One region of the Allobosea sp. P2_B12 genome, then DNA from elsewhere that is predicted to be linked to it. Evidence: predicted binding sites of a transcription regulator. Region 1 holds the regulator's gene; the other holds the start of a gene.
The links. Region 1 encodes LexA, which represses DNA repair genes until DNA is damaged. Its sites were predicted from a motif close to TGTTCNNNNTGTGTTCNG; they were not measured.
Positions count from the first base shown of each region.

Region 2: the regulator LexA is predicted to act here: its motif matches at 2,610-2,627, upstream of AC1DYU_RS25125 (DNA recombination protein RmuC).

Region 1 is NZ_JBFUDG010000001.1:736,890-744,280, reverse strand. It holds gene trpD (anthranilate phosphoribosyltransferase) at 1-682, shown strand, start outside; gene trpC (indole-3-glycerol phosphate synthase TrpC) at 690-1,499, shown strand; gene moaC (cyclic pyranopterin monophosphate synthase MoaC) at 1,496-1,993, shown strand; gene AC1DYU_RS03600 (molybdopterin molybdotransferase MoeA) at 1,993-3,204, shown strand; gene lexA (transcriptional repressor LexA) at 3,317-4,060, shown strand; gene AC1DYU_RS03590 (ComEC/Rec2 family competence protein) at 4,071-6,341, opposite strand; gene gltX (glutamate--tRNA ligase) at 6,570-7,391, shown strand, end outside.
Region 2 is NZ_JBFUDG010000017.1:51,880-59,270, reverse strand. It holds gene AC1DYU_RS25145 (hypothetical protein) at 1-229, shown strand, start outside; gene truA (tRNA pseudouridine(38-40) synthase TruA) at 252-989, opposite strand; gene fmt (methionyl-tRNA formyltransferase) at 989-1,918, opposite strand; gene def (peptide deformylase) at 1,963-2,541, opposite strand; gene AC1DYU_RS25125 (DNA recombination protein RmuC) at 2,660-3,844, shown strand; gene AC1DYU_RS25120 (OsmC family protein) at 3,845-4,354, opposite strand; gene AC1DYU_RS25115 (ABC transporter ATP-binding protein) at 4,449-5,231, opposite strand; gene AC1DYU_RS25110 (ABC transporter permease) at 5,245-6,003, opposite strand; gene AC1DYU_RS25105 (aliphatic sulfonate ABC transporter substrate-binding protein) at 6,095-7,063, opposite strand; gene AC1DYU_RS25100 ([protein-PII] uridylyltransferase) at 7,291-7,391, shown strand, end outside.

The DNA of each region.
Region 1 (7,391 bases):
AAACCGGGCGGCCTCCTCCAAGACCGGCACAGCCGACGTCCTGATGGCGCTGGGCGTCAAGGTCGGGCTCGATCCGGAGGCGACCGAACGCTGCATCGCACAGGCCGGCGTCGGCTTCATGTTCGCGCCGACGCATCATGCCTCGATGCGCCATGTCGCGCCGGTGCGCGTCGAGCTCGGTACGCGCACGATCTTCAACCTGCTCGGGCCGCTCTCCAACCCGGCCGGCGTCAGGAAGCAGCTCATCGGCGCCTTCTCCGAGACCTGGCTGGAGCCGATGGTCAAGGTGCTGGCGACCCTCGGCTCGACGCGGATCTGGGCCGTGCACGGCTCCGATGGGCTCGACGAGATCACCACCACCGGGCCGACCCGCGTCGTCTCCCTCCAGGACGGCAAGGTCGAGAGCTTCACGATCAGCCCCGACGATGTCGGTCTGCCGCGCGCCAGGCCCGAAGATCTGCGCGGCGGCGAGCCGGCCCAGAACGCGGCTGCGCTGCGGGCGGTTCTCGACGGCGAGAAGACGGCATTCCGCGATATCGCGGCCTTCAACGCCGCGGCAGCGCTCGTGGTCGCGGGCAAGGCCGCCGATCTCAGCGACGGGCTGGCGCAGGCGCAGGCCGCGCTCGATTCCGGCAAGGCCAAGGCGACGCTGGCTTCGCTCGTCGCCTCCTCGAACGCGTGAGGCGGCCATGACCGACATCCTCGCGAAGATCGAGGCCTATAAGCGCCGGGAAATCGCAGCCGCCAAGCAGGCCGTGCCCATCGGCCAGATCGAAAGCCGGGCGCGCTCCGCCCCCAAGCCACGCGGTTTCGCCAAAGCGCTCTCGGCGAAGCTCGCGGAGGGGCGCCCGGCACTGATCGCGGAGATCAAGAAGGCCAGCCCGTCCAAGGGCCTAATCCGCGCCGATTTCGACCCGCCGGCGTTGGGGCGAGCCTATGCGGCGGGCGGGGCAGCCTGCATTTCCGTGCTGACCGACGGCCCCTCCTTCCAGGGCCAGCCGGAGTTCCTGATGCAGGCGCGCTCGGCCTCGGGCCTGCCGGCGCTGCGCAAGGATTTCCTCTACGATCCCTACCAGGTCTTCGAGGCGCGGGCCTGGGGCGCCGACTGCATCCTGATCATCATGGCCGGCGTCGACGACGCCACCGCGCGCGATCTCGAGGCTACGGCCTTCGAGCTCGGCATGGACGTTCTGGTCGAGGTCCATGACGAAGCCGAGCTCGACCGCGCGCTTGCCCTGAAGAGCCCGTTGCTCGGCATCAACAACCGCGATCTGCGCGATTTCAAGGTCGATCTTGCGGTCACCGAAAGGCTGGCGCCGCGCGTGCCGGTGGACCGCATCGTCGTCAGCGAGAGCGGCATCTTTAGCCATGCAGACATCCTCAGGCTGAACCGGATCGGCGTCGGCACCTTTCTCGTCGGCGAAAGCCTGATGCGGCAGGCCGATGTCGCGGCTGCGACGCGCGAACTCCTCACCGGGATGCAGGACAGCGCAGCGTGAGCCAGCTCAGCCATCTCGATGCGCGCGGACAGGCCCATATGGTCGATGTCGGCGAAAAGGCGGAGACCTCGCGGACCGCCATCGCGGAAGGCTGCGTCGTGATGCAGCCGCAGACTCTGGCGATCGTGCGCGACGGCGATGCCAAGAAGGGCGACGTGCTGGGTACCGCCCGGCTCGCCGGCATCATGGCCGCCAAGAAGACGCATGAGCTGATCCCGCTCTGCCACCCGCTGCTGATCAGTAAGGTTACGGTCGATCTGGAGCTGGACGAGGCGCTGCCGGGCGTGCGCGTGCGCGCCGAGGTCAGGATGAAGGGCCAGACCGGCGTCGAGATGGAGGCGCTGACCGCCGTCAGCGTCGCCTGCCTGACGGTCTACGACATGGTCAAGGCGGCCGACCGGGCCATGCGGATCGAGGGCATCCGGCTCCTGCACAAATCGGGCGGCAAGTCCGGCACCTTCGAGGCCGGCGGCGCCGAGGCGGAGACCATCTGATGGCCCTGACCCCGGTCCCGGTCGCGCTGAAGGCGCTGCTCGACAGCGTGCCGGCAGCGACCCCGGCCGAGACCCTGCCGCTGGTGCAATGCGCCTGGCGCGTGCTGGCCGCGGACGTTGTCGCGCTGCGGACGCAACCGCCCTTCGCCAATTCGGCGATGGATGGCTATGCCGTGCGGGCGGACGATCTGGCGCTGGGCAGTACCTTGCGCGTCATCGGCGAATCCGCTGCCGGTCGCTCCTTTGCGGGCTCACTTGCGGCCGGCGAGGCCGTGCGCATCTTCACCGGCGCGCCGATCCCTGAAGGTGCCGATACCATCCTGATCCAGGAGAATGCCGACGGCGTCGGCACCGATACGATCCGCATTCGGGAGGGCGCGGCCAAGGGCAAGTTCATCCGAGCAGCCGGGCTCGACTTCACCACGGGCGACGTGCTGCTCAAGGCAGGGCGCAGGCTCGACAGCGCCGCGTTGGGCCTCGCTGCCGCGGCAGGACATCCGGCCCTGCCGGTGCGCGCTAAGCCGCTGGTCGCGATCCTCGCCACCGGCGACGAACTCGTCTCGCCCGGAGAAATCGTCGGACCCGACCAGATCGTCGCCTCGAACAGCTTCTCGCTGGCTGCGCTGGTCGAGCAGGCCGGCGCGACCGCGCTCGATCTCGGCATCGCGCGCGACAATTATCCCGATCTCGCCGCTCGGATCGAGCGCGCCCGCTCGGCCGGCGCCGATGTGCTGATCACGCTGGGCGGCGCCTCGGTCGGCGCGCACGACCTCGTGCAGGAGGCGCTGACGCGGGGCGGCATGGCTCTCGGCTTCTGGAAGATCGCGATGCGCCCGGGCAAGCCGATGATGACCGGCCGGCTCGGCGAGATGGTCGCGGTCGGCCTGCCCGGCAACCCGGTCTCCTCGATCGTCTGTGGCCATCTCTTCGTCGTGCCGCTGATCGAGGCGCTGCTGGGCATGCCCGATCCCGAGCGCGATCGCAGCGAACCCGGCATCCTCGGCCGCGACATGCCGGCCAATGACGAGCGCGAGGATTACCTGCGCTCCGACCTCGCTTTGACAGAAGCCGGCTGGGAAGCGACGCCGTTCGACCGGCAGGATTCCTCGATGCTCGGCCTGCTGGCACGCGCGCAGGCGCTGGCAATCCGCCCCGCCTTTGCAGCGCCCGCCAGAAAAGGCGATCCCTGCCGCATCATCAGGCTGCGCTGAACGCTGGTCCCGCGCGCGTTTTGCTTGCAGAACACAACACGAACGAGTATGGTGTTCGTGATTTGTTTCGAATCCGAACCCAGATTCAATCATCATCGCGCCGGCGGGGACCATGCTGACACGCAAACAGTTCGAACTGCTTCGCTTCATCCAGGAACGCCTGCGCGAAAGCGGCGTGCCGCCCTCCTTCGACGAGATGAAGGACGCGCTCGATCTGAAGTCCAAATCCGGCATCCACCGCCTGATCATGGCGCTGGAGGAGCGCGGCTTCATCCGCCGCCTGCCGAACCGGGCCCGGGCGCTCGAGATCATCAAGCTGCCCGAGGGCGTCGGTGCCGGCGGCCAGCCAGCCGCACGCGGCCGTTTCAATCCGTCGATCGTCCAGGGCGGACTCGGCAAGGATGGCGGGCTCGGCCGGGATGGCGGGCTCGGCAAGGTCAGGCCGGTCGAGACCGTGCCCGAGGATGCGCGGGGAACCATCTCGATCCCGGTGATGGGTCGCATCGCGGCCGGCACGCCGATCTCCGCGATCCAGAGCCGCAGCCATAGCGTCGCCCTGCCGGCCGACATGCTCGGCACGGGCGAGCATTACGCGCTCGAGGTTCGCGGCGATTCCATGGTCGATGCCGGCATCCTCGACGGCGACACGGTGGTGATCCGGCGCCAGGACAGCGCCAATACCGGCGACATCATCGTCGCCCTGATCGACGACGAGGAAGCAACGCTGAAGCGGCTGCGCAAGCGCGGCTCCTCGATCGCGCTCGAAGCCGCCAATCCGGCCTATGAAACGCGCGTGCTCGGCCCGGACCGGGTCAAGATCCAGGGCCGGCTGGTCAATCTGATGCGGCGCTACTGAAGCCGCGGCCTTACGGAAGCCGCTCGGGCTCGGCGTCGTCCACGGGCGGCGCTGCGGCTTGCGCTGCCGGTGCGGTCTGCCGTGCCTGCGCTGACGGCGGGGTCTCGGCCTTGCGGCTCCAGGGGCGGTCGCCGCCCTGCTCGGAAGCGTGGCTGCGCCAGCCGCCGAGCCGGCGCACCAGCGCGGTCGCGCCATCACGGTTCAAGGCCGTGCGGTCGACGAGTTTCGCGGCGCAGGGCGCGGTCCAGGGGATTGGTGTGACGACGAGGTCGGCGCGCCGGCAATCCTCGATGATAGCGAGCCGGTCGCGGGCATAGGCGATGCTGCGACCATCCTTCGTCGCGATCACGCAGCCGAGCGCATCGCAGGCCGCGCCCTGGCGCAAGGCGAAGTCATCGGGGTTGCGGCCGTCGCCATCGGCGGTGAGCCATTGCTGCAGGACGAAGCGGCTCGGCTTGCCGGCCAGGATCAACCGGTCGTCCTTGCCGCGCACGGCGATGCCGGAGCCGTCGCGCTCGATCAGGATGTCGGGCCGCTCGGGCTTCGCGGCGACGGCGACGCCTCCAATCAGCGGCAGGATGGCGAGCAGGCGCAGCTTCGTCGTCCAGAGCGTGATCCAGAGCAGCGATGCGGCGAAGCAGGCGAGCGCCGCCGGACCGAAGGCAGCGATGACGAGCGTCGAATGGTCGATGGTCGCGACCCAATGCGCCAGCTTCAGCACGACGTCCGAGGCAAAGCCCATCAGCCACCAGGCCGGTGCATCGAGCCCGAAGGGATAGGCCAGCACGCCGAAGACCGCCGCCGGCATGACGCAGAGAGACACGAAAGGCAGCGCCAGCGCGTTGCCGAGCAGGCCGAAGGGATTGAAGGTCTGGAAGTGATAGGCGCCGAAGGGCGCGGTCGCGGCCGTCGCCAGCAGCGTCGTGATCACGATGCCGGTCGCCGCGATCCAGAGCGGCCGGATTGGCCAGGGCAGGACAGAGGGCGGCTGAGGGCGGCCGCGGTTCTCCCAGCGCTCGGCGAAGGCGATGAGCGCCGCGACCGCGCCGAAGGACATCTGGAAGCTCGGCCCCAGCAGGGCCTCGGGTTCGCGCAGCAGCACGATCATCGCCGCCAGCGCGAGATTGCGCATGCTCAGCGCCGGACGGTCGACCAGGATCGCGCCGAGCATGACGAGCGTCATGATCAGCGAGCGCACCGTCGCGACCTCGGCGCCCGAAAAGACGCAGTAGCCGATCGCGCCGATCATGGCCGCGACGGCGGCGAACTTCTTGACCGGCCATCGCAGCGCCAGCGTCTGCGACAAAGCGAGCAGCGCCCGCACCAGCCAGAAGATCGTGCCAGCGGCCAGCACCATATGCAGGCCCGAGATCGAAACGATGTGGTAGATGCCGGCCGCGCGCAGATCGGTATTGGTGGTCTCGGTGATCAGGCCGCGCTTGCCGGTGACGAGAGCGGCCGCCATGGCGCCGGCCTGGCCGCCGCCGATCTCGGCGATGCGACGGGTCAGGGCGTTGCGCGCACGGTCGATTCCCGCCGCCAGCATCAACTCGCTCGGCGGCGGACGCGGTGGCGGCGTCAGACTGATCTTGCCAGGAATGCTGCCAACGGCGCCAAGCCCGCGAAAGAAGGCATCGCGGCCGAAATCATAGCCGCCCGGCCGTGCCGGACCCGGCGGCGGCAGCAGGCGCGCCACGGCCGCGATATGATCGCCCGGCGAGACCGTGCCGGCGCGGACATTGACGCGGACACGCCTGGGCCAGCGCTCGGGCTCCACGCCGGCAAGCCCGGTCACCAGGATGACGAGGCGGGCGCCGGCATCGCGCGCCTCGACCGATTCCACGAAACCCGTGACCTGGCCGATGCGCGGACGATCCAGCATCGGCGCGGCGACCGTCGCAGTTCGCCAGGCCGCCGCTGCAAAGCCCGCGAAGGCGGCAGCGCAGCCAAGGCAGATGAACGGTGCGAGACGGCGCTGCCTGAGCACAAGCGCTCCGGCACAGGCCCCGGAGAAGCCGGTCAGCGGTGCCCAGAGCGCCGGCTCGCGGTCGGCGGCGAAGTAGAGCAGGATGCCTGCTCCCATCATCACCGGCAGCCAGAGGAAGAGCCGGCGGCGCTCGGCCTCCTGCGACAACGCGGCGACAAGACCATCCCGCCATGCGGACAGCGTCAGATGAAGGCCGGGTCCGCCGAGCACGAAGGCGGGCGGGCGCAGCGACAGCACGCCGACCCGCGCACCGCGCGGTCCCGCTGAACGCCCCTGCCCCGGCGCCGGCTGCATCGGCCGCTCCCCGCCTTATGCCAATACGATCCTGCCGCTTGCGATTTTGCCAGCTGCGATGTTGCGCTTAACGCAGGCGGCCGGAGCATGTTACAGGGGCGGCGCCGGTTGTCATCATACGCCCGGCACGATCCTGCGTCGGGATCACCTGCGTTCGTCTTCTCCCCGTTTGGCCGTGTTTTTTCGATCGCTGGGCCATCCCTCTTTGCCCAGCCGGAGCTTGTCTTCATGAGCGATGCCGTCGTCACCCGCTTTGCGCCCTCGCCCACCGGCTTCCTGCATATCGGCGGCGGGCGCACGGCGCTGTTCAACTGGCTCTATGCCCGCCGGCATGGCGGCAAGATGCTGCTGCGCATCGAGGACACCGACCGCGAACGTTCGACCGATGCGGCGATCACCGCGATCCTCGACGGGCTGAAATGGCTCGGTCTCGATTGGGATGGCGACACCGTCTACCAGTTCCAGCGCGCGGCGCGGCATCGCGAGGTCGCCGAGCAGATGCTCGCCAGCGGCAACGCCTATCGCTGCTATGCGACGCCGGCCGAACTGGACGAGATGCGCGAGCAGGCCAAGGCCGCCGGCAAGCCGATGCGCTATGACGGGCGCTGGCGCGACCGCGATCCCGCGACTGCGCCTGAGGGCGTCAAGCCGGTCATCCGCCTGCGTGCGCCCCAGACCGGCGAGACCGTGGTCGAGGACGAGGTCCAGGGCCGTGTCGTCTGGCAAAACGAGAACCTCGACGATCTCGTGCTGCTGCGCTCGGACGGCAACCCGACCTATATGCTGGCCGTGGTGGTCGACGACCATGACATGGGCGTGACCCATGTCATCCGCGGCGACGACCACCTGACCAATGCCGCGCGCCAGACCCAGATCTACCAGGCGATGGGCTGGACCGTGCCGAGTATGTCGCACATCCCGCTGATCCACGGCGCCGACGGCGCCAAACTGTCGAAGCGCCATGGCGCACTCGGCGTCGATGCCTATCGCGCCATGGGCTATCTGCCGGCAGCCCTGCGCAACTACCTGCTGCGCCTCGGCTGGAGCCAT
Region 2 (7,391 bases), on a different contig from region 1:
CTCGGCCAGCCTGATGGCCGTGCCGGCCGCCGTGTTCGCCATCGGCTGGTCGAACCCGAACCTCGCCGCGATGCAGGCGCTGGCCTTCGGCGCGATCGTGCTGCGGCTGCGCTACTGCGTGGCGCGCGCCGCCTTCGGCAAGGAGAGCGCGATCGCGGCTCCGATCGCGCTGGCGAGCGTGATCGCGGATTACGGCGTGGTGCGCCTCTTCGGGCTGCTGCCGCTGTGACGCGACGGATCGCGCGGCGCCCTCAATAGTCCACCCCTGCCAAATAAAGCCCGCAGGGCGGCGCCAGCGCGGCGCATTGCGAGCGGTCGCACGCCGCCAGGACCTTGCCCAGCTTGTTCTCCGGCCAGCGTCCGGCGCCGACCATCTTCAGGCAGCCGACGATCGAGCGGACCTGATGGTGCAGGAAGGAGCGGGCGTGGACATAGACCACGATCTCGTCGCCCTCGCGGCGGACATCGAGCCGGTCGAGCGTCCGCATCGGGCTGTTGGCCTGGCATTCGGCGGCACGGAAGGTGGTGAAGTCGTGATGGCCGAGCAGCGCCTTGGCCGAGCGGTCCATCGCCTCGTGATCGAGCTTCACCGGCACATGCCAGAGCCGGTCGCGGTCGAGCGCCGGCTGTGCCCGCCGGTCGATGATGCGGTAGAGGTAGTAGCGTCGCTTCGCGGAAATCCGCGCGTCGAAATCGTCGGGTACGGCTTGCGCGCTCACAACCGCGACCGGCAGGCGCTTGAGCCGGGCATTGCTGGCGTCACGCACCACGTCGGTGCGCCAGTCCTTGTCGAGATCGACATGGGCGACCTGATGCGTGGCATGGACGCCGGCATCGGTTCTGCCCGCGCAATGCAGCCTGACCGCATGGCCGCAGAAGGCCTGAATCGCCTCCTCGACGCTTTGTTGTACGGACGGCCCGTTGAGCTGGCGCTGCCAGCCCGAGAAGGGCGTGCCGTCATATTCGATGACGAGCTTGTAGCGCGGCATCAGAGCATGACGCCGGCGGTGAGCCTCGCTCCGCGGAGGAATTCGGCGCCGCTGACCGGCCTGCCGCCGGCCCGCTGGACCTGGATCAGCTTCACGGCGCCTTCAGCACAGGCAACCGTGCCTTCGTCGTCGAGCAGCATGCCGGGCTCGGCCGCGCCGCCGGCAAGCGCCGTGCGCAGGATCTTCAGGCGTTCGGACCCCTTGCCGAGATCGATCTCGGCGAAAGCGCCCGGAAAGGGCGCAAGACCCCGCACGAGATCATGCACCTGCCTCGCCGGGCGGGCCCAGTTCAGCTTCGCCTCGGCATTGCCGATCTTGGCGGCATAGGTGACGCCGACCTCGGGCTGCGGCGTGAAACGCAAGGCGCCACGGCCGAGCGCCGCCAGCGCCCGCACCATCAGATCGGCACCCAGCGGCGCCAGCCGGTCGTGCAGTTCGCCCGACGTCATATCGGGGCCGATCTCCAGCCGCTCGACCATGCCGACCGGGCCGGTGTCGAGGCCCGCCTCCATCTTCATGACGCAGACGCCGCTCTCGGCATCGCCGGCCATGACCGCGCGCTGGATCGGAGCCGCACCGCGCCAGCGCGGCAGCAGCGAGCCGTGCAGGTTGAGGCAGCCGAGCTCCGGCAGATCGAGGATCGCTTGCGGCAGGATCATGCCATAGGCGACGACGACCGCGACATCCGCATCATGCGAGGCGATCTGCTCCGCGACCTCCGCGGTCTTCAGCGTCGAGGGCGTGAACACCGGGATGCCGAAGCGCTCGGCCGCCTTATGCACGGGAGAGGGCTTGAGTTCGAGGCCGCGCCCGGCCTGCGCCGGGGCGCGGGTGTAGCAACTCACGACCTCGTGGCCCTGGCCGATGATCTCGGTGAGGGTCGGCACCGCGAAATCGGGCGTGCCCATGAAGATGACGCGCAAACTCATACGCTGGATGTTACCTTAAACGCGCCATACGGCGGTATGCTTGCTCAGGCGACGCCGTCGCGTTTGGCCTGCTTGGCGAAGCGCTTGGTGACGCGCTCGCGCTTGAGGCGCGAGAGATGATCGATGAACAGGACGCCGTTGAGGTGGTCGATCTCGTGCTGCAGGCAGGTCGCCAGCAGGCCCTCCGCCTCGATCTCCTGGCGCTTGCCGTCGAGATCCGTATAGGCGACCTTGACTGAGGCCGGGCGCTCGACCTCCTCGTAATATTCGGGGATCGAGAGGCAGCCTTCCTCATAGACGCTGGTCTCATCCGAAGACCAGGTGATCTCGGGGTTGATGAAGGCCATCGGCTCGCGCGGCTGGGCGTCACGCTTCTCCTGCGCCTCGCCGCTTTCCGGCTCGTCCTCCTCCGCCTCGCTCGCGGCCCGCTTGGCGACGTCGAGCGTCACGACGCGCCAGGGCGCGCCAATCTGGATGGCGGCGAGGCCGATGCCGGGCGCATCATACATCGTGTCGAACATGTCGGCGACGAGTGTGCGGATTTCGGGTGTGATCTCCTCGACCGGGGTCGAGACCAGCCGAAGCTGGGCATCAGGCAGGATGACGAGTGGGCGGATGGCCATGGACGGGTTTCTGCGCGGGTTTTCGTGACGAACCGGCGACATAAGCTCTTGCGTGCAGTCGGTCAAACTGTTCCGCTTTCGTTCGAATTGATTCACCCGAATCGGCTAAGCTCTCCCCATGAAAGAGATCGCCTTCATCCTGCTCGACCGCCCCGTGACATGGGCCGAGGCCGCTTTGGGCTTCGCTGTCCTGAGCCTCGGCTTGCTCGTCATCGTCGCGCTCTCCGCCTGGCGCGGCGGCCGGGGCCGCGCGCTGGAGGCGGCGATCGCCGCCGAGCGCGCCCGCGAGATGGACGACAAGGTCGCGGAGATGAACCGGCTGCAGTCCGAACTGACCGGACGGATGCAGTCCATGGCCGAGATCCTGTCGACGCGGCAGGGCGATCTGGCGCGGCTCGTCGCCGACCGGATGGACGGCCTGCGCCATCAGGTCGGCCAGGGACTGGAGCAGAACGTCCGCCAGACCTCGGAAAGCCTCGGCAAGCTGCAGGAGCGGCTGGCCGTGATCGATTCGGCACAGAAGAACCTGACCGACCTGACCTCTGAAGTGGTGACGCTGAAGGACGTGCTCTCCAACAAGCAGGCGCGCGGCGCCTATGGCCAGGGCCGGATGGAGGCGATCATCCGCGACGGTCTGCCCGCGGCGTTCTTCGCCTTCCAGCCGCAGCTCTCCAATGGCCGGCGGCCGGACTGCATGGTGACCCTGCCGGGCGACGGGCGCGGACTGGTGATCGACGCCAAGTTCCCGCTGGAGAGCTTCACGCTGCTGCGCGAGGCGCGCGGCGACGAGGCGCGCAAGGCTGCCGGGATCCGCGTCCGCAACGATGTCGGCGTCCATGTGAAGGACATTGCCGAGCGCTATTTCCTGCCCGGCGAGACGCAGGACATGGCGCTGCTCTTCGTGCCGTCGGAATCGATCTATGCCGATCTGCACGAGCATTTCGACGACGTCATCCAGAAGGCGCATCGCGCCCGGATCATGATCGTCTCGCCATCGCTGCTGGCGCTGGCGATCCAGCTGATGCAGTCGCTGGTGCGCGACGCCCGCATGCGCGAGGAGGCGCAGGTGATCCAGAGCGAGGTCGGCAAGCTGCTCGTCGATGTCCGGCGGCTGGGCGAACGGGCCGAGAAGCTCGACCAGCATTTCCGCCAGACCCAGGACGACGTCGCCGGAATCCGCACCTCAGCCGGCAAGATCACGGGCCGAGGCGAGCGTATCGTGGCGCTGGAGTTCGACGATGCGAAGGCCGAGCCGACGCTGCCCTTCGCGGAGGGGTTAGCGCTGAAGAACGCGGCGGAGTGATCAGCTAACCGACAGCGTCGCCGACAGCTCCGGCTTCACATTCAGCGTCTGGAACACGACGCAGTAGCGCTCGGTCAGCTTCAGCAGGGCGTCGAGCTTCTCCTGCGGGGCGTCGGTCTCGACCTCGAAGGAGAGCCGGATCGCCTTGAAGCCGACGGCTGCATCCCTGGCGACGCCGAGGGTGCCGCGGAAGTCGAGATCGCCCTCCGCATGGACGATGCCCTTCTTCAGCTCGATCTCGAGCGCGGTCGCGACCGCCTTCAGCGTGACGCCGGCGCAGGCGACCAGCGCCTCCAGCAGCATGTCGCCCGAGCAGAGTTCGGCACCGGTGCCGCCCGTAGCCGGATGCAGGCCGGCGAGCGCGATGGCGCGGCCGGTCTCGACCTTGCAGGCGATATGCTGGTCGTCGAGCTCGCCACGGGCCTTGAGCGTGACGACCGCGGCATCGGGATCGGTGCGGTAGGCATCCTTGAGCGGAGCCTGAAGAGCGCGAAGGGCGGTGACGTCCATGGTCGGGAACCTCGGATTCAGATGGGCCTGTCGGGATGGCTGATAGAGCCTTGCGCGGCCGCAGACCATCGCAAAGCGAGCGAGGGGCGAGACATCACCACCACATCCCCGCCGTCTCGGCCGTCTTCTGCTGATGCGGGGCTTCGTCGCGCAGCGAGCGGTCGAGGCTGCGCAAGACCTCGCGCTTGGCGGCGTCGAAGGCCGGCGAGAGCCGGTCGCGCGGGCGGGCGAGCGGGTTGTCGAACTCGTCGAAGATGCGGCCGGGCTTGGGCTGCATCACCACGATGCGATCGGCCAGCGTCACCGCCTCCTCAACGTCATGGGTCACCATCACCATGGTCGGGCGGCTCTCGGCCCAGAGTGCCAGGAGATGGCCGTGCAGGCTCGCCCGCGTGGTGGCGTCGAGCGCCGAGAAGGGCTCGTCCATCAGGAGCAGCTTCGGCCGCGTCACCAGCGCGCGTGCGATCGCGACGCGCTGCTGCTGGCCGCCGGAGAGTTCGCGCGGCCAGCGCCCGTCATGGCCGGCAAGGCCGACCCGGACGAGCGCGTTGGTGACCAATCCCTCGCGCTCGAAGGCCGAGAGATGCGACAGGCCGAAGCCGACATTCTCGGCCACCGAGAGCCAGGGAAACAGGCGCGGCTCCTGGAAGATGACGCCGACATCGGCGCGCGGCACGGTGATGGTCTCGCCGTTCAGAAGGATGCGCCCGGCGCTCGGACGGTCCAGCCCGGCGATCAATCGCAGCAGCGTGGTCTTGCCGCAGCCGGAGCCGCCGACCAGCGCCAGGATCTCGCCCGGCGCGACGTCGACGGTGACGGCCGAGAGCGCCTGCGTGCCGTCGGCATAGGTTTTCGACAGGGTCTCGAAGCTCAGCATCGAGGGCGACTTTCTAGAGTTTGTCGCGGGCCGTATCCTGCCAGGCGAGGACCGGTCGCGTCAGGGCGACGAGGAGCCCATCCGCCAGCTTGCCGAGCACGGCAAAGCTGATGATGGCCGCGATGATGGTGTCGGGACGGCCAAGCTGCTGGCCGTCCACCAGGAGGTAACCGAGGCCCTCGCTCGCGCCCATGATCTCGGCTGCGACCACGAACATGAAGCCGAGCCCCAGGCCCGAGCGCAGCGCCGTGATCCAGTCCGGCAGGATCGCCGGCAGCAGCACCCGCCGGACCATCGCCAGCCGGCCGAGCCGGAAGACGCGGCCAACCTCGACGATCTTGCGGTCGATGCCCTGGATCGCGGCGGCGACGCCGAGATAGACCGGGAAGAACACGCCGACCGCGATCAGCGCGACCTTCGAGGCCTCGAAGATGCCGAGCCAGAGGATGAAGAGCGGCACCCAGGCGATCGAGGGGATGGCGCGCAAGGCCTGAAGCGTGGGATCGAGCAGGCCGCGCGCCACCGGCAATGCGCCGGTCACCGCGCCGAGCAGCGTGCCTGCCGCCGCGCCGAGGCCGAAGCCCGCCGCGACCCGCCAGAGCGTCGCCATCGCATGGGTGAGCAATTCACCCGATGCCGCGAGGCTCCAGAGCGTTCTGCCGACCACGCTTGGCGGCGGCATCAGCCGGCCGTTGGCGAGGCCGGCCTTGACCGCGATCTCCCACAGGACCGCCAGCAGAATCGGCAAGGCGAAGCCGGCGAGCGCGAGCATCCCGCGGCGCGGCCTTGGGCGGGAGGGGCCGCCGCGCTCGCCGGCACCGGCCGTCTCGACGCCGAGCGCGCTCATCGAACCCTGTGCCGCCTCAGTTCGTGGCGGCGAAGCGGCGGTCGAGCAGATCGTCGACCACGGCCTTCACATCCGTGGTCGCAGGCAGCACGCCCGCTTCCTTGAGCGCGAGGCCGGCGGCGATGATCGTCTCGGCCTGGGCCTGGCCGATCGTCGAATGGGTCAGTTCGGTGCGGATGAGCTGGCGCTCGATCACGGCATCCGAGAGCTTGGTATAGGCCACCAGCGTCTTCTTCAGCTCGGCCGGGTTGGCCAGCGAATAGGCGCGCGCCTCCTCATAGGCCGCCAGAACCTTGCGGACGAGAGTCGGGTTGTCCTTGGCGAAGGCTTCGCGGACGTTCAGCACACCCCAGGTGTTGTCGGCGGCCTTGCGATGGAACAGCTTGGCGCCACTCTCGACTTCGGCTGCGGCCATCAGCGGGTCGAGCCCGGCCCAGGCGTCGACATCGCCACGCTCCAGTGCGAGGCGCCCGTCGGCGTGCTGCAGCAGGACGAGCTTGACGTCCTTCTCGGTCAGCTTGGCATCGGTCAGAGCGCGGACCAGGAAGATATGCGGGTCGGTGCCACGGGTGACGGCGACGCGCTTGCCCTTGAGGTCGGAGACCTTGGTGATGTCGCTCTTGGCGCCGGTGACGAGCGCGGTCCATTCAGGTCGCGAATAGACATAGATCGACTTGATCGGGTTGCCGTTGATCTTGCCGATCAGAGCGGCAGCGCCAGCCGTCGAGCCGAAATCGATCGAACCGGCATTGAGGAATTCGAGCGCCTTGTTGGAGCCGGCCGAGAGGACCCAGCGGACGGTGATGCCGTCTGCGGCGAGCGCCTTCTCGAGGATGCCACTGTCCTTCAGGACGAGGCTGACGGGATTATAGGTCGCGTAATCGACCCGGATTTCTTTGGGCGCCTGAGAGAAGGCCTGACCGGCGGTGAAAGCGAGCGAGGCGGCGGCAAGGCCGGCGACGGCGAGGCGGCGGGTGATGGTCATCGGTGGTTCCCTTTCGATGCGCGAAGGGACCAGGCGACAGAAATGCGCCCACACCCCACGCTTTAGCTGCACTTGTTTCGCGCCCGCAAGCGGGTGGCTCAAATCGGCGCGTATCCGTCTTGTAGGTCTATTCGTTCTGTATGTCAAACAGAACGAATAGGGATGTTGAATGATATATTCCACATATTTTTTTCGCTTAATGAAAGCGCTTTGCGAATCCCCCTCGCATGCTAACCAGCGAAGACGGCCTTTGCGCCGATCGACGTCAGCAATCGAGGTCAGGCTTGGTGTCATCCGTCGCCGATCACCCGGCACTCGAGCTCGGCTC